Regions from separate parts of the Cypionkella sp. PAMC25878 genome, predicted to be linked through region 1. Evidence: riboswitches for the same ligand, from Rfam matches in the RefSeq annotation. Region 1 holds a riboswitch; each other region holds the start of a gene.

What was found. Region 1 has a riboswitch for cobalamin ahead of ACS5RD_RS23925 (aromatic ring-hydroxylating oxygenase subunit alpha). Riboswitches for the same ligand answer to the same signal wherever they lie in the genome.
Region 2: another riboswitch for cobalamin. It lies ahead of ACS5RD_RS10010 (CbtB domain-containing protein); the one in region 1 lies ahead of ACS5RD_RS23925 (aromatic ring-hydroxylating oxygenase subunit alpha).
Region 3: another riboswitch for cobalamin. It lies ahead of ACS5RD_RS09940 (DUF1636 family protein); the one in region 1 lies ahead of ACS5RD_RS23925 (aromatic ring-hydroxylating oxygenase subunit alpha).

Annotation. Positions count from the first base shown of each region.
Region 1 covers NZ_CM176871.1:4,780,370-4,790,262, forward strand. Annotated here, with positions in the region: gene ACS5RD_RS23920 (FAD-binding oxidoreductase) at 1-426, opposite strand, end outside; gene ACS5RD_RS23925 (aromatic ring-hydroxylating oxygenase subunit alpha) at 430-1,668, opposite strand; cobalamin riboswitch at 1,739-1,938, opposite strand; tRNA gene ACS5RD_RS23930 (tRNA-Lys) at 2,111-2,186, opposite strand; gene dapF (diaminopimelate epimerase) at 2,274-3,131, shown strand; gene mtaB (tRNA (N(6)-L-threonylcarbamoyladenosine(37)-C(2))-methylthiotransferase MtaB) at 3,128-4,381, shown strand; gene ACS5RD_RS23945 (NAD(P)/FAD-dependent oxidoreductase) at 4,649-5,674, opposite strand; gene mnmC2 (tRNA (5-methylaminomethyl-2-thiouridine)(34)-methyltransferase MnmC2) at 5,715-6,380, shown strand; gene ACS5RD_RS23955 (DMT family transporter) at 6,377-7,246, shown strand; gene ACS5RD_RS23960 (DMT family transporter) at 7,243-8,130, shown strand; gene ACS5RD_RS23965 (hypothetical protein) at 8,279-8,749, shown strand; gene ACS5RD_RS23970 (lytic transglycosylase domain-containing protein) at 8,900-9,893, opposite strand, start outside.
Region 2 covers NZ_CM176871.1:2,068,382-2,076,704, forward strand. Annotated here, with positions in the region: gene ACS5RD_RS09965 (precorrin-2 C(20)-methyltransferase) at 1-26, shown strand, start outside; gene cobJ (precorrin-3B C(17)-methyltransferase) at 23-754, shown strand; gene ACS5RD_RS09975 (cobalt-precorrin-6A reductase) at 733-1,473, opposite strand; gene cbiE (precorrin-6y C5,15-methyltransferase (decarboxylating) subunit CbiE) at 1,472-2,650, shown strand; gene ACS5RD_RS09985 (cobalamin biosynthesis protein) at 2,647-3,012, shown strand; gene cobM (precorrin-4 C(11)-methyltransferase) at 3,009-3,791, shown strand; gene ACS5RD_RS09995 (cobyrinic acid a,c-diamide synthase CobB) at 3,788-5,110, shown strand; gene cobA (uroporphyrinogen-III C-methyltransferase) at 5,107-5,829, shown strand; gene ACS5RD_RS10005 (DUF1636 family protein) at 5,826-6,134, shown strand; cobalamin riboswitch at 6,208-6,437, shown strand; gene ACS5RD_RS10010 (CbtB domain-containing protein) at 6,470-6,637, shown strand; gene ACS5RD_RS10015 (CbtA family protein) at 6,642-7,412, shown strand; gene cobF (precorrin-6A synthase (deacetylating)) at 7,492-8,232, shown strand.
Region 3 covers NZ_CM176871.1:2,056,982-2,066,874, forward strand. Annotated here, with positions in the region: gene cobD (threonine-phosphate decarboxylase CobD) at 1-918, shown strand, start outside; gene bluB (5,6-dimethylbenzimidazole synthase) at 918-1,541, shown strand; gene ACS5RD_RS09930 (cobyric acid synthase) at 1,538-2,983, opposite strand; gene cobO (cob(I)yrinic acid a,c-diamide adenosyltransferase) at 3,259-3,918, opposite strand; cobalamin riboswitch at 3,958-4,158, shown strand; gene ACS5RD_RS09940 (DUF1636 family protein) at 4,243-4,608, shown strand; gene cobW (cobalamin biosynthesis protein CobW) at 4,601-5,635, shown strand; gene cobN (cobaltochelatase subunit CobN) at 5,639-8,887, shown strand; gene cobG (precorrin-3B synthase) at 8,884-9,893, shown strand, end outside.

The sequences.
Region 1 (9,893 bases):
CATCATCGGCGTGATGCCCGATCCTGCCGAGATCATCAGATATTTCTGCGCCGGATGGCGGTGAAAGCTGAAAATCCCCGCAGGCCCAAACGCCTTGATCTGCATCCCCGGCTTCAGATGATCCAGCATCCAGCGTGTGCCAATCGAGGTGCTCTGCGCCTTGACCGTGATCGAAATCGACAGGGGGCGCGAAGGCGAAGACGAGATCGTATAGGTCCGCTGCACGTTGCCCTTGGCCCCCTTCTTCGGGTCCACAGGCAGGTCCAACGTGATGAACTGCCCCGGCTGGTAATCAAACCAAGCCCCGTTCGGCGCGCGAAAGGTGAAACTGGCAGTGTCGTCATTCTCGGGCACCACCATGGCGCATTCCAGCATCTGGCTGTCATTCCACGGTGCTGCTTCCCAGTTCAGGCTTTTCTTTGCCATGATCTACTCCGCCGCCATCGCAGGTTTAGGGGCCGTCCGCGCGGTCATCGTGTTGCAATACCAATCAACAAACTGGATCACGCCTTCTTCCTGAATCGTCGAATACGGACCGGGCTCGTAGGCAGGCGAAAGAATACCCTTCTGGTTCTCCTCCACGACCTGACGATCCTCGTCATTGGTGTGCATCCACACATCGGTCAGGCGTTCCAGATCATAATCCACGCCCTCGACCGCATCCTTATGGACCAGCCAAGTCGTCGTCACCTGAGTCTCAGTGGCCGAGATCGGCAGCACCCGGAACGTGATCGCATGATCGCCCAGGAAGTGATTCCAGGTGTTCGGATAGTGGTAAAACAGCAAGCTGCCCGCATCATTGAACGGCATCGTGCCCAAGCGCTTGGCCACAGCCGCCTTGGTGTCCATCGTGTAGCTTTCGGCGTTGTTCAACAACGGCACCCGCGCCAAGCGCCACTGCATCGCTTTGTCGTGGGTAAAGCGCGACGGCAACCCTGCAGCCTCACACCGCGTCCAATGCGCGAGGATCTCATCGCTCGCCTCATTCGGCCCATTCATCGCCCCGATTTTCGGATTGTCCGAGAACGTCCGGCACAAAGACGGATGCGCGCCGCCACAATGATAGCACTCGCGATTGTTCTCAATCACCAGCTTCCAGTTGCCGTTCTCCACAATCGTCGAAGAAAACGCCACCTTGGTATCCTTCAACCCCGACGGGGCCAGATAGGTCATCGCCGTCTTCGCCAGTTCCGCAATCGGCGGCGGCACTTGGGCCAAGCAGATAAACACCATCCCGCCCAGATCGACGCAATGCACCTTCTTCAGACCATGCGCGCTGGGGTCAAACCCCTCCTGCATGTCGCGCGCATATTGCAGCTTGCCGTCGAGATCATAGGTCCACTGGTGATACGGACAGACCAGCTTCGGCCCCGAACCCGTCTCCTTGGCGCACAACCTTTGCCCGCGATGCCGACACACGTTATGAAACGCCCGGATCATCCCGTCATTGCCGCGCGTCAACACCACCGGATAAGCACCAACCTGCAGGGTCAGAAACGCCCCGGCCTTCGGCATCGCAGCAGCAGGCGCCGCAAACAGCCACTCACGGTAAAAGATCTGCGCGAGATCGGCGTTATACACGCCCTCATCGCAATAAAGCGCATGGCTCAGCGCATAATCCTTGCGGCGCGCGCCCAATTCAGCGTGGATTTCGGCGGGGTTCAACATCTGGCACCTCGTAGGTCCACGCCTCCCGCGGGGACAGTTGCATTGGCGGACCGGAGCATTCCGGCCGGGCTGGTCGTCTCAGTGCAAGGCTGGTTTCCGGGCTGCAAAACCGGGCCAAACCGCCCCCGTGTGACACCTTCCCAGAGTATAAACCCCAGTGGCCTCCTGTCACACGTTAAGTTTCATCACCGTTGCGGGGGCAGCGCCGGCACTGCACCGGCTTCCCAATTCTCCATGTTTGCGAATGGCACCTTGCCGCTTCAATAAACACGGCTTCCTGAGTCGCGATAGATCATTTGCGACCAATGCCGATACGCCAAAGACGCCGCCGCTTTTCCCTGCAAATCAAAGCCCACGCGCCCGATTCGCAAGCGCTCAAAACATCACCAAAACCCGGAAATGACAAAGGCCCAACCGTTTCCGGTCGGGCCTTTAGTTGTGGTGGTGAGCCGGACGGGACTCGAACCTGTGACCCGCTGATTAAAAGTCAGCTGCTCTACCAACTGAGCTACCGGCCCACAACTGTGGCGCTGATTAGGGTGCGGGCCGGATAGGGTCAAGAGACAAAACGCGCGCCTCTGGCAAAAAGCTGCGCTGCGGCGTATATGCAGGCGATGGAAAACGCCGCAAACGCCCCGAAAACCCCAAGCGCCATTGCCTTTATGAAGATGCATGGCGCCGGAAATGATTTTGTCATCATCGACTCGCGGGGCCGCGAGGCTATTGTCACGGCCAAACTGGCGCAAGCCTTGGGCGACCGCCACCGCGGCACCGGCTTTGACCAACTGGCCGAGATTCGCGATTCGCAAACCGCCGATTTCGCGTTGGATTTCTGGAACAGCGATGGCAGCCGCGCTGGCGCGTGTGGCAACGCCACCCGCTGCGTGTCCGATTACATGATGCAGGAACTCGGCCGCGACACGCTGACCCTGACCACTGAGCGCGGCCAACTCCACGCCCTCCGCCTGCCCAATGGCCGCATCTCGGTCAACATGGGGCAACCGCAACTGGATTGGTCCGAAATCCCGCTGTCCCACGCAGTTGATACCCTGCACCTCCCTCTCCCTGGCAACCCGGCCGCCATCGGCATGGGCAACCCGCATTGCGTGTTCTTTGTCGCCGATGCCGAGGCGGTCAACCTGACCATCGAAGGCCCGGGCACCGAGCATCACAACCTGTTCCCCCAGCGCACCAATGTCGAATTTGCCAGCGTCATCGCCCCCGACCATCTGCGGATGCGGGTGTGGGAACGTGGCGCAGGCGTCACCCTCGCCTGCGGTTCCGGCACCTGCGCCACCGTAGTTGCCGCCCATCTGCGCGGCCTGACAGGGCGCTCTGTGACGGTCGAGGCTGACGGCGGCACCCTGCACGTCGATTGGCGCGAGGATGGCGTCTGGCTGACCGGCCCCACCACGCATATCTTCAACGGCACCCTTACCCCCGCGTTTCTGGCCGCACTATGAACGCCCCAATCTTCGCCACCCTCGGCTGCCGCCTGAACGCCTATGAGACCGAGGCGATGAAAGAACTCGCCGCCGCCGCAGGCGTGGAAGGTGCGGTAGTGGTCAACACCTGCGCCGTCACCGCCGAAGCCGTCCGCAAGGCCAAACAAGAAATCCGCAAACTCGCCCGCGAAAACCCCGGCGCACAGATCATCGTCACCGGATGCGCCGCACAAACCGAGCCCGAAACCTTCGCCGCCATGGCCGAAGTCACCAAGGTGATCGGCAACACCGAGAAAATGCAGGCCGCCACTTGGGCCAACTTGAAAGCCCCCGACCTGATCGGCATCACCGAAAAGGTCCAAGTCGACGACATCATGTCGGTCAAGGAAACAGCAGGCCACCTAATCGACGGCTTCGGCCGCCACCGCGCCTATGTGCAGGTGCAAAACGGCTGCGACCACCGCTGCACCTTCTGCATCATCCCCTACGGGCGCGGCAATTCCCGGTCCGTCCCCGCCGGGGTCGTCATCGAACAGATCAAACGCCTCGTGGGCAATGGCTTCAACGAGGTCGTACTTACCGGTGTTGATCTCACCTCATGGGGCGCAGACCTCCCCGCCACCCCACGCTTGGGCGATCTGGTGATGCGTATCCTGCGCCTTGTGCCCGACCTGCCCCGCCTGCGGATCTCGTCCATCGACTCCATCGAGGCCGACGATGCCCTGATGGGGGCCATCGCCACCGAGCCCCGCCTGATGCCCCACCTGCACCTGTCGCTGCAAGCAGGCGATGACATGATCCTGAAACGCATGAAACGCCGCCACCTGCGCGACGACGCCGTCCGCTTCTGCGAAGATGCCAAAAAACTCCGCCCCGACATGATCTTCGGTGCTGACATCATCGCAGGCTTCCCCACTGAGTCCGAGGCCATGTTCGAAAACAGCCTGAAACTGGTGACAGACTGCAACCTCACCTTCCTGCACGTCTTCCCGTTCAGCCCCCGCAAAGGCACCCCCGCCGCCCGGATGCCGCAACTGCAAGGCCCTGAGATCAAATCCCGCGCCGCCCGCCTGCGCGCCGCAGGCGATCTGGCCCTATCCCGCCACCTGACCGCCCAGCTTGGCCAGTCCCACCGCATCCTGCTCGAAGGCCCCCGCATGGGCCGCACCGAGCAATTCACCGAAGTCAGCTTCGAGAAAGACCACCCCGAAGGCCAAATCCTCACCGCCACCATCCGTGGGGTGACGGGGGAGCGTTTGTTGGCCTAAGCGCACGGTGGGTTGAAAACCCACCCTACGCCCTTCCTGACAGCTTGCATTGCTTTACGTAGGTCGATGCCTCCGGCGGGGATATTTGAGCACAGAGGATGACCAAGAGCGGAGCCTCTCATGATTTCACATTGGCCTAAGTACTCCCGCCGGAGGCTTCCCCAACCGCCGCAAACGCAGCGCAAAAAGGTAAACGCAAGGTAAACAACCCCCATATAACCCTTTGATTTCATATAAACATACCCTCTGTCCACGTGTGGACACCCTTCAAACCCGAAACCCGTCCGGAATCATATCTCGCCCCTCCAACACCAAATCCACCATTACCTCGGCCACTTTCGGCGCCATCCCGAAGCCAATCTTAAACCCCCCATTGGCCACAAAATGCCCCGCCCGCCCCGGCCAAGCCCCCAGCAACGGGGCGCGAGACTTGGCCCGAGGCCGCACCCCGGCCCATCTCTCCACCACCTCCGCTCCCGCCAGCACCGGCAAAGCCGCCACCGCCCGCGCGTGCAACGCCTCCACCTGATGATCCAGGCCCAAATCCGTCCAGACCGTCTCAGACGTAGACCCCACTGCCACCGTCCCGTCGACATGCGGCACCACATGCAGCCCATCCACAAACAGTTGCGGCACCCCCTCGCCCGGATAGCGCAGCGAAATCGCCTGCCCCTTCACCCCACCGCCAACCACCCGCCCCAAATCCAAACCCAGCGCCTCCAGCCCCGCCACCCCCGTCGCCCAAACCACCGGCCCCACCTCCTCGGCCTCACCCACGACAACCTCGCCCCCCGCAGCCACAATCGCCGCCACCAAAGCCGCACAGCCCATCCGAGGATGCAGCCGCGCGCTCAAGTTATCCTCCACCAGCCACCCCGACGGGCTCCACGGTTCCCACGCGGCCCCGGTCGCAGTCACAACCCGCCAAACCGCCTCGCCCCGCCACAGCCCTTCCGCTGACACACCCCGCGCCCGCGCCAATTCCACTGCAGCCGAATCCGCCAAAGGCTGCAACCGCCCAACCCTTCCATAGCCCGACACCAACCCCGACGCCGCTTCCACCCCGGCCCACCAGCCCGCAGCCATCAGCAAACTGTCCAACTGAAACGCCTTCTTCACATTCCAGCTTTCCGGCACATGCGGGCTCAACGCCCCAACCACCCCGCCCGAAGACCCCGCCCCCACCGCAACCGCCTCAATCACCCGCACCTTCGCGCCCCGACGCGTAGCTTCCCATGCCACCGACAGGCCAAAGATTCCCGCCCCCCGCACCGTCAGATCAACCCTTGCCATTCTGTCCCGCCTTGCCCATGGTCCGCCCGACCAAGGGCATATGACAATGACCACCTCCTCACAATCGGCCCTAAGCTGGCAAGACGGCGTGATCCCTGTCTCGACCCGCTTCGATGACCCGTATTTCTCCAAAAACGATGGCCTGTCCGAAACTCGCCACGTCTTTCTGAGCGGCAACGACCTGCCCGCACGCCTAATCCCCGGCTTTCACGTAGCCGAACTCGGCTTTGGCACCGGGCTGAACCTGCTGGCCCTGTCGCTGATCACCGAAACCCCCACCCGCTTCACCAGCTTTGAGGCCTTTCCGCTGCCCGCCGCCGACATTGCCCGCGCGCTGGACCACTTCCCGCAAGCCCGCGCCGTGGCTGACCCATTTCTGGCGGCATGGAGCCAAGGCCAAACCAAATTCCAGCTCGGCCCCATCGCCGTCGAAATCATACTGGGTGACGCCCGCGACACCCTCACGGCATGGCCCCACAAAGCCGACGCATGGTTCCTCGACGGCTTTTCCCCCGCGAAAAACCCCGAACTCTGGTCGCCCGACATCCTGACCGAAGTCGCCCGCCACACCGCACCCAATGGCAGCTTCGCCACCTACACCGCCGCTGGCCATGTCCGCCGCGCGTTGCAAGACGCGGGCTTTGAAGTCACCCGCCGCCCCGGCCATGGCCGTAAAAAACACATGTCCGCAGGAACCCTTGCATGAACAACCGCAAAGGCATCCTGTTGATGATCGCCGCCATCGCGGCCTTCGCGGTGCAAGACGCTTTATCCCGCCTGCTCGCTGGCAACTACAACACGCTGATGGTGGTGATGATCCGCTATTGGGTGTTTGCAGCTTTCGTGATCACCCTTGCGCTGCGCCGCCCCGAGGGCATCCGCGTCGCGCTGCGCTCTCGCCGCCCCATAGCCCAAGCCCTGCGCGCCACCCTGCTGGTGGTGGAAATCTGCGTCATGGTCTATGCCTATACCCTGATCGGCCTGATCAACGCCCATGCGGTATTCGCCGTCTGCCCGCTGATCGTCGTCGCGCTCTCCGGCCCGATCTTGGGCGAACGCCTCACCTGGCAACGCTGGGCCACCGTCGGCGTTGGCCTGATCGGCGTGCTGATCATCCTGCGCCCCGGCCAAGGCGTGTTCAGCTGGGCCGCCCTGCTGCCGCTGATCACCGCGCTGTTCTTCGCCGCCTACAGCGTGCTGACCCGCCTCACCGCGCGAGACGAGGCGTTTTTCCCCAGCTTTTTCTGGCCCGCCTTTTTGGGGGCCATCATGATGACCGTCCTCGGCCTGCCGCAATGGCAACCGATCCAACCGCAAGACTGGCCGATCTTCGCCACCTATGCCACCATCTCAATTCTGTCGAACTGGCTGTTGCAAAAAACCTATGAGGTGGCCGAGGCCTCTGCCGTCCAGCCCTTCGCCTATCTGCATTTCGTGTTCATCGCGATCTTGGGGCTGACCTTCTTTGACGAGGAACTTGCGCTTCCCGTTATCCTCGGTGCCGCCCTGATCATCGCCGCAGGCATCTATTCGCTGTGGCAAACCCGCGCTGCCCCCAAGGTATCCCCATGAAAACCGAACAAAACCTGAAACTCGGCATCTGGCTGATGGTCGCCAGCACCGTGGTGTTCGCGCTGCAAGACGGCATCTCGCGGCACTTGGGCAGCAATTATAATGTCTACATGGTCGTGATGATCCGGTTCTGGGTGTTCGCCGCTTTCGTGATCACCCTCGCCGCCCGCAGTCCCGGCGGCATCCGCGCCGCCACCCGCACCCGCTTTGCCCCCCAGCAAATCACCCGCGGCGTAATCTTGGTGGCCGAGGTCTGCGCCATGGTCTTCGCCTTCATCAATCTGGGTCTGATCCAAAGCCACGCCGTATTCGCCTGCTATCCCCTGCTGGTAGCCGCCTTGTCCGGCCCGGTGTTGGGCGAGAAAGTCGGCTGGCGGCGCTGGACCGCCATCGCCATCGGCTTTGTCGGCGTGCTGATCATCCTAGAGCCCGGCTTTGCCGTGTTCTCGCCTTGGGCGCTGATCCCGTTCATCAGCGCCTTCATGTTCGCGGTCTACGGCCTGCTCACCCGCTTTGTCGCCCGCAAAGACCCGGCCTCGGTGTCGTTTTTCTGGACAGGCGTGGTCGGTGCCGCCGCGATGACCCCGATTGGCCTGTGGTATTGGCAACCGATGCTGCCCAGCGATTGGCTCTGGATGAGCGCTCTGTGCTGCACCGCGATCATCGGCCACTGGCTGCTGATCAAAGCCTATGCCGTGGCCGAGGCCTCCGCGGTGCAACCCTTCGCCTATCTGCAACTGATGTTCATCGCCCTGCTCGGCGTGTTCCTGTTCGGCGAAACCCTCCGCCCCAACGTCGCCATAGGAGCCTGCGTCGTCGTCGCCGCCGGCCTGTTCACCCTCTGGCGCCAACGCGTGAAACACCAAGAACCGCCGCAGATTTGAAATGCGCAACACAGGGCCGCGCCCTTGATTCCGGGCAAAGGGGGGCGAGGGTTAACGTCTGGCTTGGACCAAATGCAAAGATGTGCTGGAATGGCGGCTGAGCGGACTAAGCCGATGAAATCGGCGTTGATCAGGACAGGTGCGATGAATGGAAAATATACTTAGACATGGAAAAATACTCACAATACTCATGTTTTCGTTTCCCCTGTCTGGCTGTGATTATGGTGTTTATTGGGAAGATGATACTTACATTTCCGCTTGGTTATACACGGGTCAAAATGTCATGGTTTACCGAAAGCTTAGTGATGGCGCTTCAATAGCGCGTATTGCACCTGAAGTTGTGGCTGTTGCCTCTAATACTAGATACCTTACAGCACGGGTTCGCCCGATTGGTACGACCGTTGATGTGTACTACTATCTGGTGAAATCCTTGGACAAGGATTTTCTCAATGGCGATCAAATAGCAACAGGGCCACTAAACGAAATGGAATTTAAATCAAAGAGAGCAGCCCTGAATTTACCAGAACCGATAGATTTTTTGCAATGCGCAATCACGGTTAAGTCGGCTCGACAACATGCTAAAAGCTGCCCGCTCACAAAATGCCCCCACGGCCTGTAAGTGCTGCCAAGCGATGAATGTATCAAAGTATCACTCCCACCACCCCAACAATATGGCCCCATCCCATACCAAAATGGCCGCTTTCTAGGTCATTACCCTTTCGTAAATCAGCCAATGAACAGAGCGTTCTCCAGCACTTAAGACTCCTCCTCACCGCCCCGTCAATTCCGCAGAAATCCGCACCGGCCCCGCCACGCCTTTCAGTTTGGCGCGGTAGATCACCACCCCTTCCGCCACCCGCATCACATAGGTGCGGGTTTCCGAGAACGGGATCATCTCAACCCAATCCACCACATCGACGCTATCCTTGCGCGGGTCGCCAAACTGCTCGATCCACTTACCCGGCCGCCCCGGCCCGGCGTTATAGCCCGACGCGATCAGCGCCACAGAAGGCCCAAATTTCTCAATCATATGGCTCAGATAGATCGACCCCATCCGCACATTGAACGGTGGATCGGAAATCAACCGCCCCGCGCTGGAAGTCTCGCCCAACCCCTTCGCCACATGCTCGGCGGTCGCTGGCATTACCTGCATCAACCCACGCGCCCCGGCTTTACTCTGCGCCGCAGGGTCAAATTCACTCTCCCGCCGCGAAATCGACAAGGCCAAAGCCCGGCTGACCGCCAGCCCATCCGGCACCATCGCAGGCACCGGATAATAAGCGCGCGGCAAGATCACCCCGCGCTCCGCCGCGTGCTTGGCCACCAGCAAAGCAATATACGGCTCATTCATCCGCAGCGCCAAATCTGCCAACTGCTCCAGCCCCTTGGCATCCAAGCCCTCTGCCACCTGCAAGAAAAACCGCTTCGCCAAAGTCCGGTCGCCAGCCTCCACCAACGCCATCCCCGCCGCCAGAACCGAACTTCCCGCAAACCCCGCATTGCGCCACGCGGGCGTAGGTTCCCCCACATTCACCAAGGCTGGATCAAGCGGCAGCCCGATCTTCTCGCTGGCCAGCATCCCATAATACGCCGTCTGATTGCGCGCCGCCCGCGCATAGGCCGCATCCGCCCCCGCCTTGTCGCCCTTGGCCTCCAGCGCCCGACCCATCCAATATTCGGCCCGCGCGACGGAAATCGGAGTCGCCACCGCTTCCTTCAAATGCTTGAAATGCTTGATCGCCACATCCGGCTCGCCCAATTTG
Region 2 (8,323 bases), 2.1 Mb from region 1:
GCCCGGAAATTGGCGGTGTCGAATGAGCGGTTGGCTGGCAGTCGCGGGCCTTGGCCCCGGCGCGGAAAACATGGTGACGCCAGAGGTCCGCGCCGCTTTGGCCGAGGCCACCGATGTGATCGGTTATTTCCCCTATGTCGCCCGTATCGCCCCGCGCCCCGGCCTGAACTTGCATGGCTCGGACAACCGGGTTGAAATTGACCGCGCCGATCATGCCCTGCGCCTTGCGTCCGAGGGGGCAAAGGTGGTGATCGTCTCCTCCGGCGATCCCGGCGTCTTCGCAATGGCCTCGGCTTTGTTTGAAGCGTTGGAAAATCGACCCGACCTGCACCATTTGGATATCCGCATCCTCCCCGGCATCACCGCCATGCTTGCCGCCGCCGCCCATGCCGGCGCGCCCTTGGGTCACGATTTCTGCGCGATCAACCTTTCCGATAACCTCAAACCATGGCCCCTCGTCGAACATCGCGTCCGCCTCGCGGCCCAAGCCGATTTCGCGATGGGCTTCTACAACCCGCGCTCCGCCAGCCGTCCGCACCAATTCGCTCGCGCCTTAGAAATCCTGCGCGAGGAATGTGGCCCCGACCGCCTGATCACCTTCGCTCGCGCAGTGTCCACCCCGGAAGAACGCATCCAGACCGTCACCCTCGCCGAAGCCACGCCCGAAATGGCCGATATGCGCACGGTTGTGATCGTCGGAAATTCCGCCACCCGCCGGGTTGGCCGCTTCGTTTACACACCGCGTTCCGCATGAGACAGCCAAGCCATCACCTCGGCCACCGAGCCCACCATGCGCCGCGCGGGCAGGGCCGGGCGGTCGATCAGGATCACCGGAAGGCCCAAAGCGCGGGCGGCGATCAGCTTAGCCTCTGCCCCCGCGCCACCTGCATTCTTGGCAACGATATGGCTGATATTATGCTGCATCAGCAGCGCCTTATCGCCCTCTACCTCAAACGGCCCGCGCGCCAGAACCACGGTGCAGTCGGGCAAGGGCGGCGTATCGGGCGCATCGACCAGCCGCAGCAGATAGTGGTGCGGCTTGGCGGCGAAGCCAGCCAAATTCTGCTTGCCGATCGCCAAGAAAACCCGCGCCGGGGCGTCTGGCAGGGCTGCAACAGCCGCCTCCATGCTACCCACATGAGTCCAACGGTCGCCTACCCCCGCCACCCAAGGCTTGCGCTCCAGCCCCAGCAATGGCACTCCAGCCTGCGCACAAGCCTCCATCGCGTTGCGGCTTATCTGCGCGGCAAAGGGGTGCGTGGCGTCGATCACGGCGCCAATCCGTTCAGCGCGCAGATAGTCCACCAGCCCCGCCACGCCGCCAAAGCCGCCGACCCGCATCGGCAGGGGCTGCGCCACCGGGCTATCGGTGCGCCCGGCGTAAGAGAACACCGCATCCTGCCCCGCAGCAGCCATGGCCCGCGCCAACAGGCTGGCCTCGGTGGTGCCGCCCAGCAGAAGGATGCGAGTCATGGGTAAGCCTTGGGTTGCGATCATCGGTCTGGGTGAGGATGGCTTGGCGGGCCTATCGGATGCAAGCCGTGAAGCTTTGGCGCGGGCTGAAATCATCTTCGGTGGCCCGCGTCATTTGGCCTTAGTGGCGGCAGGCGATAAGGGCCGTGCTTGGCCGATCCCGTTTTCGGTGGCCCCCGTTCTGGCCCACAAGGGGCAAAACGTGGCCGTGCTCGCCTCGGGTGATCCGTTCTGGTTCGGCGCGGGCAGCAGCCTGACCGCCCAGCTTTCCCGCGACGAATGGCAAGCCTTCCCTGCGCCCTCGACCTTCCAGCTTGCCGCTGCGCAAATCGGCTGGCAGATGGAGGAAATCACCTGCCACGGCCTGCACGCCGCTCCCTTTGCCCGCCTGCGCCCCGCGCTGACCAAAGGCGCGCGGGCGATCTGCCTGCTGCGCGACGGCGACGCGCCGCAAGCCCTTTCGGCATGGCTGATCGAACAAGGCTTTGACGCCAAGCTGAGCATTCTGGAATCCCTCGGCGGCCCCAATCAGCGCATCCGCCAGACCACCGCCGCCGCTATTGCGCTGACCGACATCACTGCCCCGGTCGCCGTCGCCATCGAGATCACTGCAGGCAAGGGTCTATCGCGTGCCTTTGGCCTCGACGACGCCCTGTTCGCCCATGACGGCCAGATCACCAAACGCCCGGTGCGCGCGCTGACGCTCTCTGCCCTCGCGCCCCGCGCAGGTGAATTGCTGTGGGACATTGGCGCAGGCTCCGGCTCGATCTCGGTCGAATGGTGCTTGGCGGGGGGGCGCGCGCTGTCGTTTGAACTCCGTGCCGACCGCGCCATCAACATCCGCACCAATGCCGCCAGTTTCGGAATAGACCACCGGCTGGCCTGCATCGAAGGCCCGGCAGCCGAAACCCTCTCCGGGCATCCGCTGCCTGATGCCGTCTTTGTCGGCGGCGGTGGCAATGCGGCGCTTTACGATCAACTTTGGCACATCCTGCCCGCAGGCGCCCGCATTGTCGCCAATGGCGTCACCTTGGAAACCGAAAGCCTGCTGGCACAGCAACACGCTCAACGCGGCGGCACGCTTCTGCGCATTGACCTAGCCACGGCCGCCCCTTTAGGCCGGATGCGTGGCTGGGATGCCACCCGCCCGGTCGTGCAGTGGAGCGTCACAAGATGATCGTTGCAGGCATAGGCTTTCGCAAAGGTGCCAGGATCGACAGCCTGCGCGATGCTCTGCGCGCTGCAGGGGGCGAAAAGGCGCAGGCTCTCGCCACCGCCGAGGACAAAGCTGACTCCCCTGTCATCCAAGCCCTTGCCGCTGAAATGGCCCTGCCCCTGCACGCAGTTCCCTTGGAAAGCCTGCAAAACCAAGCCACCCTCACCCAATCCGCCCGCGTCCAAGCCCACTACGGCACTGGCAGCCTTGCCGAAGCCGCAGCGCTTGCCGACGCTGGCCCCGGCGCACGGCTTTTAGGCCCCCGCGTCACATCCCAAGACGGCAAGGCCACCGCAGCCCTTGCCGAAAGGAGCCCCATATGACCATCCATTTCATCGGCGCAGGCCCAGGTGCGCCCGATCTGATCACCCTGCGTGGCCGTGATCTGATCGCCTCCAGCCCAGTCTGCCTTTATGCCGGATCGCTGGTGCCGCAAGCGCTGCTGGCGCATTGTCCGCCCGGTGCCAAGATCATCAACACCGCCCCCTTGTCGCTGGATGAGATCATAGCCGAACTCGCCGCCGCCCATGCCGCAGGCCAAGATGTCGCCCGCCTGCATTCAGGCGATCTGTCGGTCTGGTCGGCGATGGGCGAACAACTCCGCCGCCTGCGCGCCCTGAATATCCCCTATGACGTGACCCCCGGTGTGCCCTCCTTCGCCGCCGCCGCCGCAGCTTTAGCCACCGAATTGACCCTGCCGGGCCTGACCCAATCGGTGGTTCTGACCCGCACCTCTGGCCGCGCCACCGCGATGCCAGACCGCGAGAATCTGCCCGCCTTCGCCGCCACCGGGGCCACCCTCGCCATCCATCTGTCCGTGCATGTGCTTGAAAAGGTTGTCGCAGATCTGACGCCGCACTACGGACCCGATTGCCCCGTCGCCGTGGTCTGGCGCGCAACTTGGCCGGATGAGCGTATCGTCCGCGCGACACTTGCCACTCTGCAAACCGCCATTGGCGCGGAAATGGAGCGCACGGCGCTGATCCTTGTCGGCCCCGCTTTGGCCGCCGAAAGCTTCGAGGAAAGCCGCCTCTACGCCGGGGATTACGACCGCCGCTTCCGCTCCGTCGGCACCGAACCCCGCTTCCCGGACGCCAAATGAATCCCCCCGGCCTCCTGATTTCCGCCCCCGCCTCGGGCACCGGCAAGACCACGCTGATGCTGGGTCTGCTCGCCGCCTTTCGGGCGCAGGGGCTTAACGTACAGCCGTTCAAATCCGGCCCCGACTACATCGACCCCGCCTTTCACGCCGCAGCCTCGGGCCGCGCTTCGGTCAATCTGGACAGTTGGGCGATGACCCCGACGCGGATCGCAGGGCTGGCTTCGGTAGCGGCAGACGCCGATCTGATCCTCGCCGAAGGCTCGATGGGCCTGTTCGATGGCGTTGCCAAACCGGGGGAATTCGGCTCTGGGGCTAGCGCCGATATCGCGGTGATGATGGGGTGGCCGGTGGTGCTGGTGCTGGATGTCTCGGGCCAAGCGCAATCCGCCGCTGCCGTCGCCATCGGTTTCGCCAAAATGCGCCCCGAGATGCCCTTCGCCGGGGTCGTCTTAAACCGCGTCGCCTCACCGCGCCACGAAGCCCTGGTCCGCGCAGGGATGGAGGCGGCGGGTATCCCGGTGCTGGGCGCGCTGCCGCGTCGCGCCTCAATCGCACTGCCCGAGCGGCATTTGGGCCTCGTGCAGGCCGAAGAACAGCCGCATCTGCAAGCCCTGTTGGCCGAAGCTGGGGCGTTCATTGCCGAACACCTCAACCTCGACACCCTGCGCGCCGCCGCCCGTGGCCATCTGCCGCCCGCGCAACCGCTGAAAATCATCCCGCCCGCCAACCGCATCGCCTTGGCTCGCGATGCCGCGTTTTCTTTCGTCTATCCGCATCTTCTGGCCGGATGGCGCGCGGCGGGGGCCACGATCCTGCCATTCTCGCCGTTGGCTGACGAAGCACCTGATCCCAGTGCTGAAACCTGCTGGCTGCCCGGCGGCTACCCCGAACTTCATGCCGGAAAACTCGCTGCCAACGCGTATTTCCGCCAATCCCTGCAAACCTTCGCCCAGACCAAACCGGTGCATGGTGAGTGCGGCGGCTATATGGCGATGGGTGCGGGCCTGATCGACGCGCAAGGTGAGCGCCATAAAATGACCGGGCTTCTGGGGCTAGAGACCAGCTTTGCTAAACGCCGGATGCATCTGGGCTACCGCCTAGCCCAAACACACGCACCACTGGCTGGCCATCCGGCCAATACCCGCCTGCGCGGCCATGAGTTTCACTATGCCACCATCCTTGCCCAGCCCGATGCGGCCCTTGCGCATGTCACCGATGCGACCGATACCATGGTGCCTGAAACCGGCTCGCTCCGCATCCAATCGGGTGGCGGGCAATCCTCGGGCACCTTCTTTCATTTGATCGCAGAGGCGACATGACTGGCTTTGTTTCCTTCGTATCCTCCGGTCCCGGCGACCCGGATCTGCTGACGGTCAAGGCCGTGCAGCGCTTGGCCGCCGCCGAAGTCGTGCTGTTTGACGATCTGTCTTCCGGCCCGATCCTTGGCCATGCCGCGCAAGCCGATCTGATCGCGGTCGGCAAAAGGGCAGGGCGACCCTCGCCGAAACAAGATCACGTCAGCCGCCTGCTGGTCGATCACGCTTTGGCAGGCCAGCGCGTCGTGCGGCTGAAATCCGGCGATTGCGGTATGTTTGGGCGTTTGGAGGAGGAAATCGTCGCGCTGCAAGCTGCTGGCATTGCTTACGAAATCATCCCCGGTGTCACCTCTGCCTCTGCCGCCGCGGCCGCCGCTGGCATCCCGTTGACCCGCCGCCTCACCGCGCGGCGCGTGCAGTTCATCACCGGGGCGGATGTGACCGGAAGCTTGCCGGAAAGCACCAATATGGCCGCCCTCGCCGACCCGATGGCAACCACCGTTGTCTATATGGGCCGCCGCACCTTCGCCGATCTGGCGAGCCGCTTGATCGCCCATGGTCTGCCCGCTGACACGCCCGCGCTGCTGGCTGAAGCCGTCTCAACCCCCGATCAACAAATCACCCGCCACACCATCGCCAGCCTCGCCGCGCATCTGCAAACCGCGCAAAGCCCGCATCCAGCGCTGATCTTCTACGGCCCCTTGGCCGAGTTCCCGGCATGAGGCTTTACGTCTGCACCCTATGCCAGTTGGGCCGTGAGGGCTTTGCGAACACCTTGCGCGCAGCCCTGCCCACCGACGTCGAAGTGCTTGAAATCGAATGTATGTCCGGCTGCACCCGCGATCAGACCATCGCCTTTCGGGCGGATGGTAAAACCGCCTATCTGTTTGGCGACATCACAGCCGCTGATCTGCTCGAGCTTGAAAATTTCGCCCGCCTCTATGCCGCCTCGCCAGACGGCAATTTCGCCGATGCCCGTGTATTGGGAAATCTGCGCACGAAGGCCATCGCGCGCATTCCCGGCTAGGCCATTCGCATCAAAGTGTCGGCGTTGCGCCTTCAAAAGCCGTATTTCCGCTTGACCCAAACCGGGGCTTAGGCGACTGATGAAGGGGCATGGTGTTCTAAAAACGCAAAGCGTCTGAACTGAAACGAGAATGAGGAATGGGTGGACCAATCGGCACCCCAAGCCTCAGCCGCCCCCGCGACTGTATGCGGTGAGCGGCCTTCCGAAATGCCACTGGCTGACGGCTGAAAAGCCTCAAGCTGGGAAGGCGGAAGGTCGCTAAGACCCGCGAGCCAGGAGACCGGCCGTGCAAAGAAACGCTAAACACCGTCGGGTGTGACGGTATGGAGAGTAAAATGACCACGAAGACCCTCGCTTCCAGCAAAGCCACCGCACTGATGTCAGTGCTTTTTGTTGCTATGATTGGCGCCTCGACCGTGTTTCTGACCGGTTTTGCTCATTCGCAAACCCTACATGACGCAGCACATGATGTGCGTCACGCTTCTGGCTTCCCCTGCCACTGAACGCATGATCCAACGTATGGTGACCAGCGCGGTGTTCGCTGGTTTTGCAGCAGGCCTGCTTGCGGCCCTGCTGCATTTCGCATTCGTGCAGAAGCTGATCCTTCTGGGCGAAGACTATGAAACCGGCGCATTGGTGCATTTCAACGGTGTGGCAGCACCTGCGGAAGACCAGGATCATGCCGCCCCCGAAGCGCCAGCGGCAGATGCAACGGCTCCGGCTACGCCCGAAGCTGTCGAGGCTGACGGCCATGAGCACAAGCACGAGGCCGCTGAGGAAGGCGGCGCATTCGCGCGCAATGCTTCGACCAGTCTGTTCTACGGCCTTGAGTTTGTCGGCTATGCCCTTGTTCTGGTCGCAGGTTATGGCCTTGCAGAAGTGTTCGGCAAACGTGTGACCCTGCGCGAAGGCCTGCTCTGGGGTATCGCGGGCTACGCCGCCTTCCAACTGGCCCCGGCGATGGGGCTGGAGCCTGAACTCCCCGGCACCATGGCCGCCGATCTTACCGCGCGTCAGATCTGGTGGATTGGCACCGCGATCTGCACCGCTGCCGCTTTGGGCCTGCTGGGCTACGGCAAGGGCGTGGCTTCGGTGATCGGCGCGGTCGCTCTGCTGGCTGTCCCGCATGTGATCGGCGCGCCCGAATTGGACAGCTATTCCGGCGTTGCACCGCCCGAACTGGCCTCAACCTTCGCGGCACGCTCGCTGGGGGTGGGTCTGATCGTCTGGTCGGCTTTGGGCGCGCTGTCGGGTTGGCTCTGGTCGCGCCCGCAGTAAGGTTGACTAAAATCAACGCGCGCCAATCCTTGCGGTTGGCGCGCGTTTTGCTGCAAATAGCGCAGTTTTAGGAGGCGCCATGTTTGATCTCACCCTCACCCTCATCGGGATCGGCACGGGCAATCCCGACCATCTGACCCTGCAAGCCATCAAGGCGATCAACGCTGCTGATCTGATCCTGATCCCCCGCAAGGGCGAGGGGAAAGCCGATCTGGCCGAATTGCGCCTCGCGATCTGCCGCGATGTGCTGACCAACCCTGCGACCCGGATCGTGGAGTTTGATCTGCCGGTGCGGGACGAAACCATCGCGGACTATAAGGCGCGGGTTGAGGATTGGCACGACCGGATCGCGGACGTGTGGCGGGCCGCGATTGGGGCGGCGGAGCGGGTGGCTCTGTTGGTTTGGGGTGATCCGAGCCTGTATGATTCCACGCTGAGGATTGCTGCGCGGTTGGTGCCGAGCGAGCGGGTTCATGTGGTGCCGGGGGTGACGTCAATTCATGCCCTCACAGCGGCGCATGGGATGGCTTTGAATGAGATTGGGGCGCCGTTTATCGTGACCACGGGGCGGCGGTTGCGGGAGGAGGGGTTTCCCAGCGGCGTTGATACGGCGGTGGTGATGCTGGATGGGGAGTGTTCGTTTCAGACGCTGGACCCTGCTGGGGTGAGTATCTGGTGGGGGGGGTATGTGGGGATGAAGGAGGAGATGATTGTCGAGGGAGAGCTGGCCGAGGTGGGCGCGCGGATTGTGAGCCTGCGGGAAAAGGCGCGGGCGGCGCATGGGTGGATTATGGATATTTATCTGCTGCGGCGCGGGTAGGTTTAGGGGTGTGTCCACGCGTGGACAAGCAGTTGGTTTATGGTTTTTCAAGGGGTTAGCTGGGGGTCGGTAAGGGTTTTTTAAGGTTTGG
Region 3 (9,893 bases), 2.1 Mb from region 1:
TTTGGCGGCACCGATTGGATTGATCTGTCCACCGGCATCAACCGCGTGGCCTATCCGATCCCGGTTTTGCAGCCTGAGGATTGGACGATGCTGCCCACGCAAACCGCCAAGCAAGCCCTGCTGAACGTGGCCGCCAAAACCTACCGCTGCACCGCCCCGATGCTGGCGGTGGCAGGCGCGCAAGCCGCGATTCAGATGATCCCGCGGCTTGCGAAGCCGGGAAAGGCCCGCGTGCTGGGGCCGACCTATAACGAACATGCCGCCGCTTTGCGCGCCGCTGGCTGGAGGGTTGAACAGGTCAGTCAGTTCGGCCAGTTGGCGGGGGCTGACCTCGCGGTGGTGGTGAACCCCAACAACCCCGATGGCCGTTCCTACCCGCCCGCCGACCTGCTGGCTTTGGCGGGGCAGGTCGGGCGGTTGGTGGTGGATGAAAGCTTCGCCGATGCGCAACCGGAGGTGTCTTTGCTGCCGCAAGCCGGGCAGTCGGGTCTGCTGGTGCTGCGCTCTTTCGGCAAGTTCTACGGGCTCGCTGGGGTGCGGTTGGGCTTCGTGATTGGCTGCGCTGAGGATATTGCGGCGCTGCATGAAATGTGCGGGCCGTGGCCTGTGAACGGTGCGGCGCTGCGGATCGGGGCTGCGGCCTTGGCAGACAAGGCTTGGGCCGAGGCGACGGTGCAGCGCTTGCGGTCTGAAGTTGTACAGGCCGATGCTTTGGCATTGGCGGCAGGCTGGCAACTGATCGGCGGTTGCGAATTGTTCCGTAGCTATGAGACACCGGATGCAGAAACCGCACAAATCCGGCTGGCAAAACAGCAAATTTGGAGCCGTATCTTTCCCTATTCGAACCGATGGCTGCGGATCGGCCTTCCTGGCTCATCCGCCGAATGGGCGCGGCTGACTCGCGCGTTGGAGGCCTGATGCAGTTCACCGCAGACGAATCCGCCACCCTGTTGCGCATCCTGCAATGGCGTCGTGACGTGCGGCATTTCCGCCCCGATCCGGTGGATGAGGCGGTGCTGGAGCGGCTGCGCGCTACGATGGATTGTGCGCCCTCGGTCGGCAACGCGCGGCCGTGGCGGGTGATCCGCGTCGATGATCTCGCCCTGCGCGCTGCCGTGCGCGCCAATTTCAGCCGCTGCAACGCCGAGGCCGCCAAGCTTTACACTGGCGAAAAGCATGCGGAATATCTGGCGCTAAAGCTGGCGGGGCTCGAGATGGCCCCGGTGCAACTGGCGGTGTTCAATGTGATGCACCCCGAGGCCGGGCATGGTCTTGGCCGCCAAACCCTGCCCGAAACCCTGCGCCAATCGACGGCGATGGCGATCCATACGTTGTGGCTTGCGGCGCGGGCCGAGAATTTGGGCCTCGGCATGGTCTCAATTTTGGAACCGCATGACATCGAGGCGTTGCTGGGCGTGCCTGAGGATTGGGAATTTGCCGCCTATCTTTGCCTCGGCCATCCCGAATTTATGGACGATACCCCGCTGCTGCACCGCACGGGCTGGCAAGAAAACACCCAGACCGAATGGCCGCGCCGCTAGCGCGCCAAGGCCAGCAAGGCATTGACATCGACATGGGTTTCTAGATGCGCAGCCAGCGCGTCCAGCACCGCATCCACCCCCGCCGCGTAGGTTAACCTTGAGGCCTGCGCACCGATCTGGCGGAGGAATCCTGCGCGAAACGCATCATTGGCGAACATGCCATGCAGATAACTGCCCATCACGCAGCCATCCGCTGAAACTGCCCCCTCGGGCTGTCCATCCACATAGGCGAACGGGCGGGCGCGATCCGGGCCTTCTGTGCGACCAATGTGAATCTCATAGCCCTGCATCGGTAGTCCTGTGGCTGCGTGAACGGCCTCGGTCCGCGTCAGCCGCTTGTCCGGCGTCATCACGGTTTCCACCGCCAAAGCTGCAAGCCCCAGCGTCTCACCCGCCAACCCTTCAATGCCCTCAGGATCGCGCACGATCTGGCCCAGCATCTGATAGCCGCCACAAATCCCCAAGACGCGACCGCCCCGCCGCAGATGCGCAGCCAAATCCACATCCCAACCCTGCGCACGCAGATAGGCCAGATCGCCCCGCGTCGACTTGGAGCCCGGAATGATCACCAGATCGGTATCGCCCGCAATCACCTCGCCCGCCCGCACCATCTGCAAGCTGACGCCGGGTTCCTGCGCCAGTGGGTCGAGATCATCGAAATTGGCAATCCGCGAAAGTGTCAGCGCCGCGATGTTATAGCCGCCCGCCCCGCCGCCTTTTGGCAGGTCTAAAGCATCCTCGGCAGGTAGTTTCGCCGCATCCGTGAAGAACGGCACCACGCCAAAGCCGCGCCAGCCGGTGCGGCTTTCGATCAGGTTGTAGCCGTCGTCAAACAACCGTGGATCGCCGCGAAACTTGTTGATCAGGAAGCCTGCGATCATCGCATTGTCCGCAGGGTCCAGCACCGCCTGCGTGCCGATAATCTGCGCGATCACCCCGCCGCGATCTATATCTCCGGTCAGGATTACTGGGCAATCCGCCGCCCGCGCAAAGCCCATATTGGCGATATCGCCGTGGCGCAGATTAACCTCCGCCGGGCTGCCCGCACCTTCCACGATCACCAGATCATATTGCGCCTTCAACCGGTTGAAGCTGTCCAACACCGGCATCATCAACGAAGGCTTCAGCGCCGCATAGTCCCGCGCTTTCACTGTTGCGATGCGCTTGCCCTGCACCACAACTTGGCTTCCCGTCTCGGACTCGGGCTTCAGCAACACCGGGTTCATGTCGGTGTGCGGCTCCAGCCCGCAAGCCAGAGCCTGCAAGGCTTGTGCGCGGCCAATCTCACCGCCGTCCGCCGTCACTGCCGCGTTGTTCGACATATTCTGCGGCTTGAAGGGTGCGACCGAAAGCCCGCGCAACTTTGCTGCACGGCACAGGCCTGCGACCAGCAGCGACTTGCCGACGTTCGAACCCGCGCCTTGGATCATGAGGGCGGTCATTTTGGGACGTCCAGCCGCGCTTTTGCACAACCTACGGAAGCCTCCGGCGGGGATATTTTTGCCAAGATGAAAGCCAAAGGCGGGCGCAACACCTCGGGCCGATAGATCGGGGGAGGTGTTGCGCTTTCACCTTGGGCGACCATCGGGGTCCCCCCCTGTGCCGCATGACCTGTCTGACACACGATAGTTAACACTTCGTTGCTTTCATCTTGGCTCAAATATCCCGGGGGTTTGGGGGCTGACCCCCAATCTGTCAGTTCAGCAGGCGCAACACATCAAAACTCCACCCCCGGCTGCGCCTTGATGCCGGATCGGAACGGATGCTTGATCAACGTCATCTCTGTCACCAGATCGGCGGCCTCAATCAATTCGGGTTTCGCGTTGCGCCCGGTCATCACCACATGCGTCAAGGGCGGTTTTTCAGCGGCAAGAAATGCCAGCACCTCGACGATATCGAGGTAATCATAGCGCAAGGCGATGTTGATCTCATCCAGCAGCACAAGACGGTTGCTGGGATCGCGGATCAACTCTTTCGCCTTCTCCCATCCCTTAGCCGCCATCGCGATATCGCGAGCGCGGTCCTGAGTTTCCCAAGTGAAGCCTTCGCCCATGGCGTGGAACTCGCACAGATCGGCGAAATGCGTCTCGATGATCCGCCGCTCGCCGGTATCCCAGGCGCCCTTGATGAACTGCACCACCGCACAGGGCATCTCATGCGCAATGCAGCGCAGAATCATCCCGAATCCGCTGGAGGATTTACCCTTGCCCGCCCCGGTATGCACGATCAGCAGGCCTTTATCCCCGGCCTTGCCCGCCATGATCTTATCCCGCGCGGCCTTCTTCTTGGCCATCTTGCGTGCGTGGCGGGCGTTTTCGTCACCCGAAGTGTCGGTATCGGGGGTCGCTTCAATCACGGGCAGCTCTGGGTCGGCCATCAGGTGTTTTCCGTTGCTTGACAAGGGAGGCGGTTGTGCCGCAGGTGGGCATGCGCTGGTTCCTGTTTATGACAGGCGAAGAGGGAATGCGAAAGGGGGCGACCCCGAAAGCTGCCGCCCCCGCGACCGTGACCGGAGAGGTTGCCCGAGGCCACTGGAGCAATCCGGGAAGGCGGGCCACCGTGGGGGGCAACCTCTGTATCCGCAAGCCGGGAGACCTGCCAGCGCGCGACTGAACGGGCGAACGGGGTGTTTCGCAACCAGCAGGCAAGGCCCCTTGGCCGTGCCTTTCTGGCCATCCCATCGCTCAATTTGGATAGGCCGATGACCGTAACGCTGCATGTCTGCACCACCTGTAAGGCCGGAGAGGTCGTAGAAGACGGTGAAGCGCTGCCGGGGGCGCGGCTGCATGCGGCCTTGTTGGCGGGCGACATTCCCGAGGGTCTGCGCATCGTCGGCGTCCCCTGTCTGTCCGCCTGCAATTCTGGTGCAGCGGTGGCGCTTTCAGCCCCCGGACGCTGGTCCTATGTCTATGGCCGTCTAACCGAGGCCGATGCACCTGATATTCTTCTCGGTGCCGCCGCCTATCTCGCCGCCCCCGATGGTATCGTGCCGTGGCGTGCGCGCCCGGTAATTTTCCGCAAGCAAAGCCTTGCCCGTATTCCCCCTTTGGAGCTTCCCGATGTCTGATCTTGCAAAAATCCCCGTTACTGTGATCACCGGCTTTCTGGGCGCGGGCAAAACCACGCTGATCCGCCATTTGATGCAGAACCCGCAGGGCAAGCGCTTGGCGATCTTGGTCAATGAGTTCGGCACCGTTGGCGTCGATGGCGACATTCTGAAATCCTGCGCCGATGCGAACTGCCCGGTGGAGAACATCGTCGAGCTGGCCAATGGCTGCATCTGCTGCACCGTCGCCGATGATTTCATCCCGACGATCGAGGCTTTGATGGCGCTGCCCGTGCGCCCCGATCACATCATCATTGAGACCTCGGGGCTGGCGCTGCCGAAACCGTTGTTGAAGGCTTTCGACTGGCCCGCGATCCGCTCTAAAATCACCGTTGATGGCGTGATCGCCTTGGCCGATGCCGAGGCGGTCGCCGCTGGCCGTTTCGCGCCTAATGTAGAGGCGGTGGATGCGCAACGCGCCGCTGATCCCTCCCTTGATCACGAAACCCCGCTGTCCGAGGTGTTTGAGGATCAAATCGCCTGCGCCGACATTATCCTGATGTCAAAGGCCGATCTGGCGGGGGAAGCTGGCCTTGCCGCTGCCCGCGCCGTAATCATGGCGGAATCTCCGCGCTCGATCCCGATCTTGTCGATGTCCGAAGGCATCATTGACCCCGCTTTGATCCTTGGCCTGAACGCAAAGGCCGAGGATGATCTCGCCGCGCGTCCCTCGCATCACGATGGTCATGATGATCACGAGCATGACGATTTCGACACCGTGGTGATTGATCTGCCCGAGATCAGTGATGTTGATGCGCTGGTGGCCGCGATCCAGCGCCTTGCGACCGAGCAACACATCCTACGCGTCAAAGGCTATGTCGCTGTCACCGGCAAGCCGATGCGCCTGCTGGTTCAGGCGGTGGGCGCGCGGGTGCGGCATCAGTTTGACCGCCCGTGGGGGGGCAGTCCGCGCCAAGGTCAGCTCGTGGTGATCGCCGAGCATCACCACGTTGATCTGGCCGCGATCCGCAGCGTGCTGGGGGCCTGAACCATGCATGTCGTCTTCCGCGAAAGCCATGGGCTGGAGGATACACAAACCCCGTTCGATCTGGGTCAGACCCCGGCCGAACTGGTGGTTTTGTCGTTTTCCGACAGTGACCTAGGGGCTTTCGCGGCGGGCTGGCATCGTGCGGCACAAAGCGGAGCGGGTACCAAGCTGCCCACTCTGCGCCTCGCCAATTTGGTCGCCCTACAGCACCCAATGTCGGTCGATACCTACGTCCAGCAAACCCTGCCGGGCGTCAAAGGCATCCTCGTCCGGCTGATTGGCGGCGAGAATTACTGGCCCTACGGGTTGATGCAGTTGCAAGACCTCGCCCGTCGTCAGGGCATCGCCTTGGCCGTCCTGCCCGCCGATGGCCGTGAGGATAAGACGCTCGACGCCCATTCCACCCTGCCCATCAGCACCCTGCGCCGCCTCTCGGCCCTGTGCGATGCCGGAGGCGCGGTCGCCGCCCAAGCCGCTTTGGCACAGCTTGCCCTTGCCGCTGGCCTCTACGCAGGCCCAGTGATGGGTGACAAAACCGTCCCCGATTGCGGCTGGTATGACCCCGATCTTGGCGTGATCCCTCAGCCCGCTGCTACAGGCCATGCCATCGCCATCACCTTCTACCGCAGCTACGTCACCGCCGCCGACACCGACCCCGTCGATGCCCTGATCCGCGCCTTCCGTGTGCGTGGCTTTGTAGCCTACGGCCTGTTCGCCCCTTCGCTGAAAGCCACCGGAGCCGACGCTTTCCTGCGCGCCGCCCTAGCCCATCTGAACCCCGCCGCCATCGTCAACGCCACCGCCTTCTCCGCCCGTGGCAGTGACGGCACCACCCCCCTAGACGCAACTGGCTGCCCCGTCTTCCAAGTCGCCCTCTCCACCGCCCGCAAGCGCGACTGGAGCGCTTCCGAGCGTGGCCTCTCCCCCGCCGACCTCGCCATGCACGTTGTCCTGCCCGAAGTCGATGGCCGCATCTTTGTGGGCGTGGTCAGCTTCAAATCGCCGGGAAAACGCGACCCCGATCTGCAATTCTCGCGCTTCGCCCACCGCGCCGATCCTATGCGCATCAATGCCGTGGTGGACCGCATCCTCGGCTGGCAACACCTTGCCACCACGCCTGCGCCGCAGCGCAAACTGGCAGTGATCCTGTCCACCTATCCCGGCCGTCCCGACCAGATTGCCCATGCCGTTGGCCTTGATGCCCTCGCCAGCACCGAGGCCCTGACCACGGCCCTAGCCGCCGCAGGCTACGCAGTTCAGCCCGCCGAAAACCTCGCCCAAGCCCTGACCACCGAAACCCTGACATGGCCGCTCGACGCCTACAAAACCGCCCTCACCAGCCTGCCAGAACCCCTCCAAGCCGCTCTCGGCGCGGCATGGGGCGCACCTGAATCCGACCCCGCCGCCCACAACGGCCACTTCCACTTCGCCGCCACCCTTGCAGGCCAAGCCCTGATCGCCCTGCAACCCGAACGCGGCACCGTGACCAGCCGCGAAACCGACTACCACGACCTATCCCGCACCCCGCGTCACGCCTATGTCGCCTTTTACCTCTGGCTGCGCGCGCAAAACCTACACGCCCTGATCCACATCGGCGCACATGGCACGCTGGAATGGCTGCCGGGGAAATCGGTGGCCCTGTCCACCGAGTGCTGGCCCGAAGCCCTGACCGGACCGCTGCCCGTGGTCTATCCGTTCATCGTCAACGACCCCGGCGAGGCCGCGGCAGCCAAGCGCCGTATCGGGGCTGTCACGTTAGGCCATGTCCCACCGCCTTTGGCGCAAAGTGCCACCCCCGAGAACCTGCTGCGCCTTGAACGCCTGCTCGACGAATACTCCACCGCCGACGGCCTAGACCCGTCCCGCCGCAACCGCCTGATCGCTACCATTCGGGATGAGGCACAAGCCTCGGGGGTTGAGGCTGACCTTGGCCTGGACCAAACCGCCAGTCCCGCCGAGGCGATCACGCGTATTGATCGGTTCGTATGCGATATCAAAGAAAGCCAGTTCGGCGACGGCCTGCATGTCTATGGCCAAGCCCCCGGGGAAACCGAGGGTCTGCTGACCGCGCTTGCAGGCAAGCGCGTCAACGCTGGGCCCGCGGGCAGCCCATGGCGGGGCCGCAGCGATGTGCTGCCTACAGGCCGCAACCTTTATTCTGTGGACCCCCGCGCTGTGCCTTCGCGCGCCGCCCATGCCCAAGGCGTCAAGCTGGCCGAAGAACTGCTGCGCCGCCATCTGCAAGACAAGGGTGACTGGCCGAAGGGGCTGGTGATCGACCTTTGGGGATCGGCCACCATGCGCACAGCCGGGGAAGAACTGGCGATGGCGATGCATCTCGCGGGGCTTGCGCCGAAATGGGATGACGGATCAGAACGGGTGTCCGGCTTTGAAATCCTGCCCCTCGCGCTGCTGGATCGCCCTCGCATCGACGTGACTTTGCGCGTGTCCGGCCTGTTCCGTGACGTGTTCGGCGGGTTGTCCCAACTATTCGACGCCGGGGCCGCAGCTTTGTCACAACGCGACGAAGCCGCCGACATGAACCCCTACATCACCGCTGGTCCCCGTGTGTTCGGCCCGAAACCGGGGCTTTACGGTATGGGGATGGAGCCTGCGTTAGAGGATTACACCCCCGAAGGACGTGCTGCGGCAGGTGAGGCTTGGCTGTCAGGCTCGGATTGGACCGTTGATGCCAAAGGCCAAACCCAGCACAACCGGGCCGCTTTGGAAGACCGCCTGCGGGCCGCTGACGGTTATGCCCATGTGCAGGATCTGGTGGAAACCGACATCCTTCTGGCCCCCGATTATGCCGCCCATGAGGGCGGTTTCGCCGCCGCCATGGCCGCGATCGGAGCCGCCGAGCCTGCGCTTTACCACATCGACGCCACCCGCCCCGATGCCCCGAAAGCCCGGCTTGTCGCCGAGGAAATCGGTCGCGTGGTGCGCGCCCGCGCCGCCAATCCAGATTGGGCGAGCGGCATGATGCGGCATGGCTTCCGGGGGGCGGCAGAGGTCACGGCGACGCTGGACAACCTTGCCGCCTACGCGCATCTGACCCGCAGCGTGCCCGCGCATCTCTTTGATTTGTATCACGAAGCCACTTTGGGCCGTGCCGATCTGGTGGCCTTTATGGCAGCGGAAAACCCTGCTGCCCTCGCCGCGCTGCGTGCGCGGTTTCAGGCGTTGCAGGATGCAGGCCTGTGGATCACGCGCCGCAATTCCATCGCGGCCATGATGGGGGCAGGGGAATGAGCACGCCCGTCATCCAAGGTTGGTGCCCCGGAGCCTTGCGCCCGATGCAATCCGGCGATGGCTTGGTCGTCCGTGTCCGCCCCCGTGCGGGCCGTCTAACCCCCGATCAAGCGCGCGGCATTGCCCAGCTTGCAGCGCTTCACGGCAACGGGCTGATTGATCTGTCCAACCGCGCCAACCTGCAACTGCGCGGCGTCACCGAAGCCAGCCATCCCGCCCTGATCGACGGCCTGCGCGGGCTCGATTTGATCGACACCGATGCGACCGATGAGGCCCGCCGCAACATTATCGTCTCGCCGTTTTGGACGGAGGGGGATGGCTCGCAAGAGATCGCTGCGGCGTTGGCCCAAGCACTTAGCGCTCAAGATGCGCCCAGTTTGCCGGGCAAGTTTGGTTTTTCGATTGATCTTGCCAAGTCTTCCACCATCCGAACAGCCCCCGTTGATATTCGCATCGAGTGGCACCTGTCTGGCTGGTTGGTGCGCGGCGAAAGCTTCGTCACTGGCGCAATGGTCGATACTCCAGAAGCAGCGGCAACCGCCGCACTAGAATTGGCGCGCTGGTTTGTGGACAGTGGCGGGGTCGAAGGCGGGCGCGGAAGAATGGTTCGGCTTTGGCAAAATGAACCTCGAAATACCCGGCATGATCGCCTGCCCCTGCGGTTTAGGGAAGGCAGCGATGCAATGCTTGGGAACGCCCCGCCTCCCAAACCGGGGGCATTCGCGCAAGGCCAACTGGTCGGCTTTGAGTTTGGCCAGATGCAGGCCGAAACCCTCGCCCAGCTTGGCGACCTAGGCCCTCTACGCGTCACACCTTGGCGGATGCTGCTGATCGAAGGGCTGACCGAGGCCCCGCAAATCCCCGGTCTGATCACCCGCGCCGATGATCCGATGTTGCGGGTGATCGCCTGTACCGGTGCCCCCGGTTGCCTGCAAGCCCATGCCGCCACCCGCCCGCTCGCCCGCGCTTTGGCCCCTAAACTCATCGAAACCCTGCATGTCTCTGG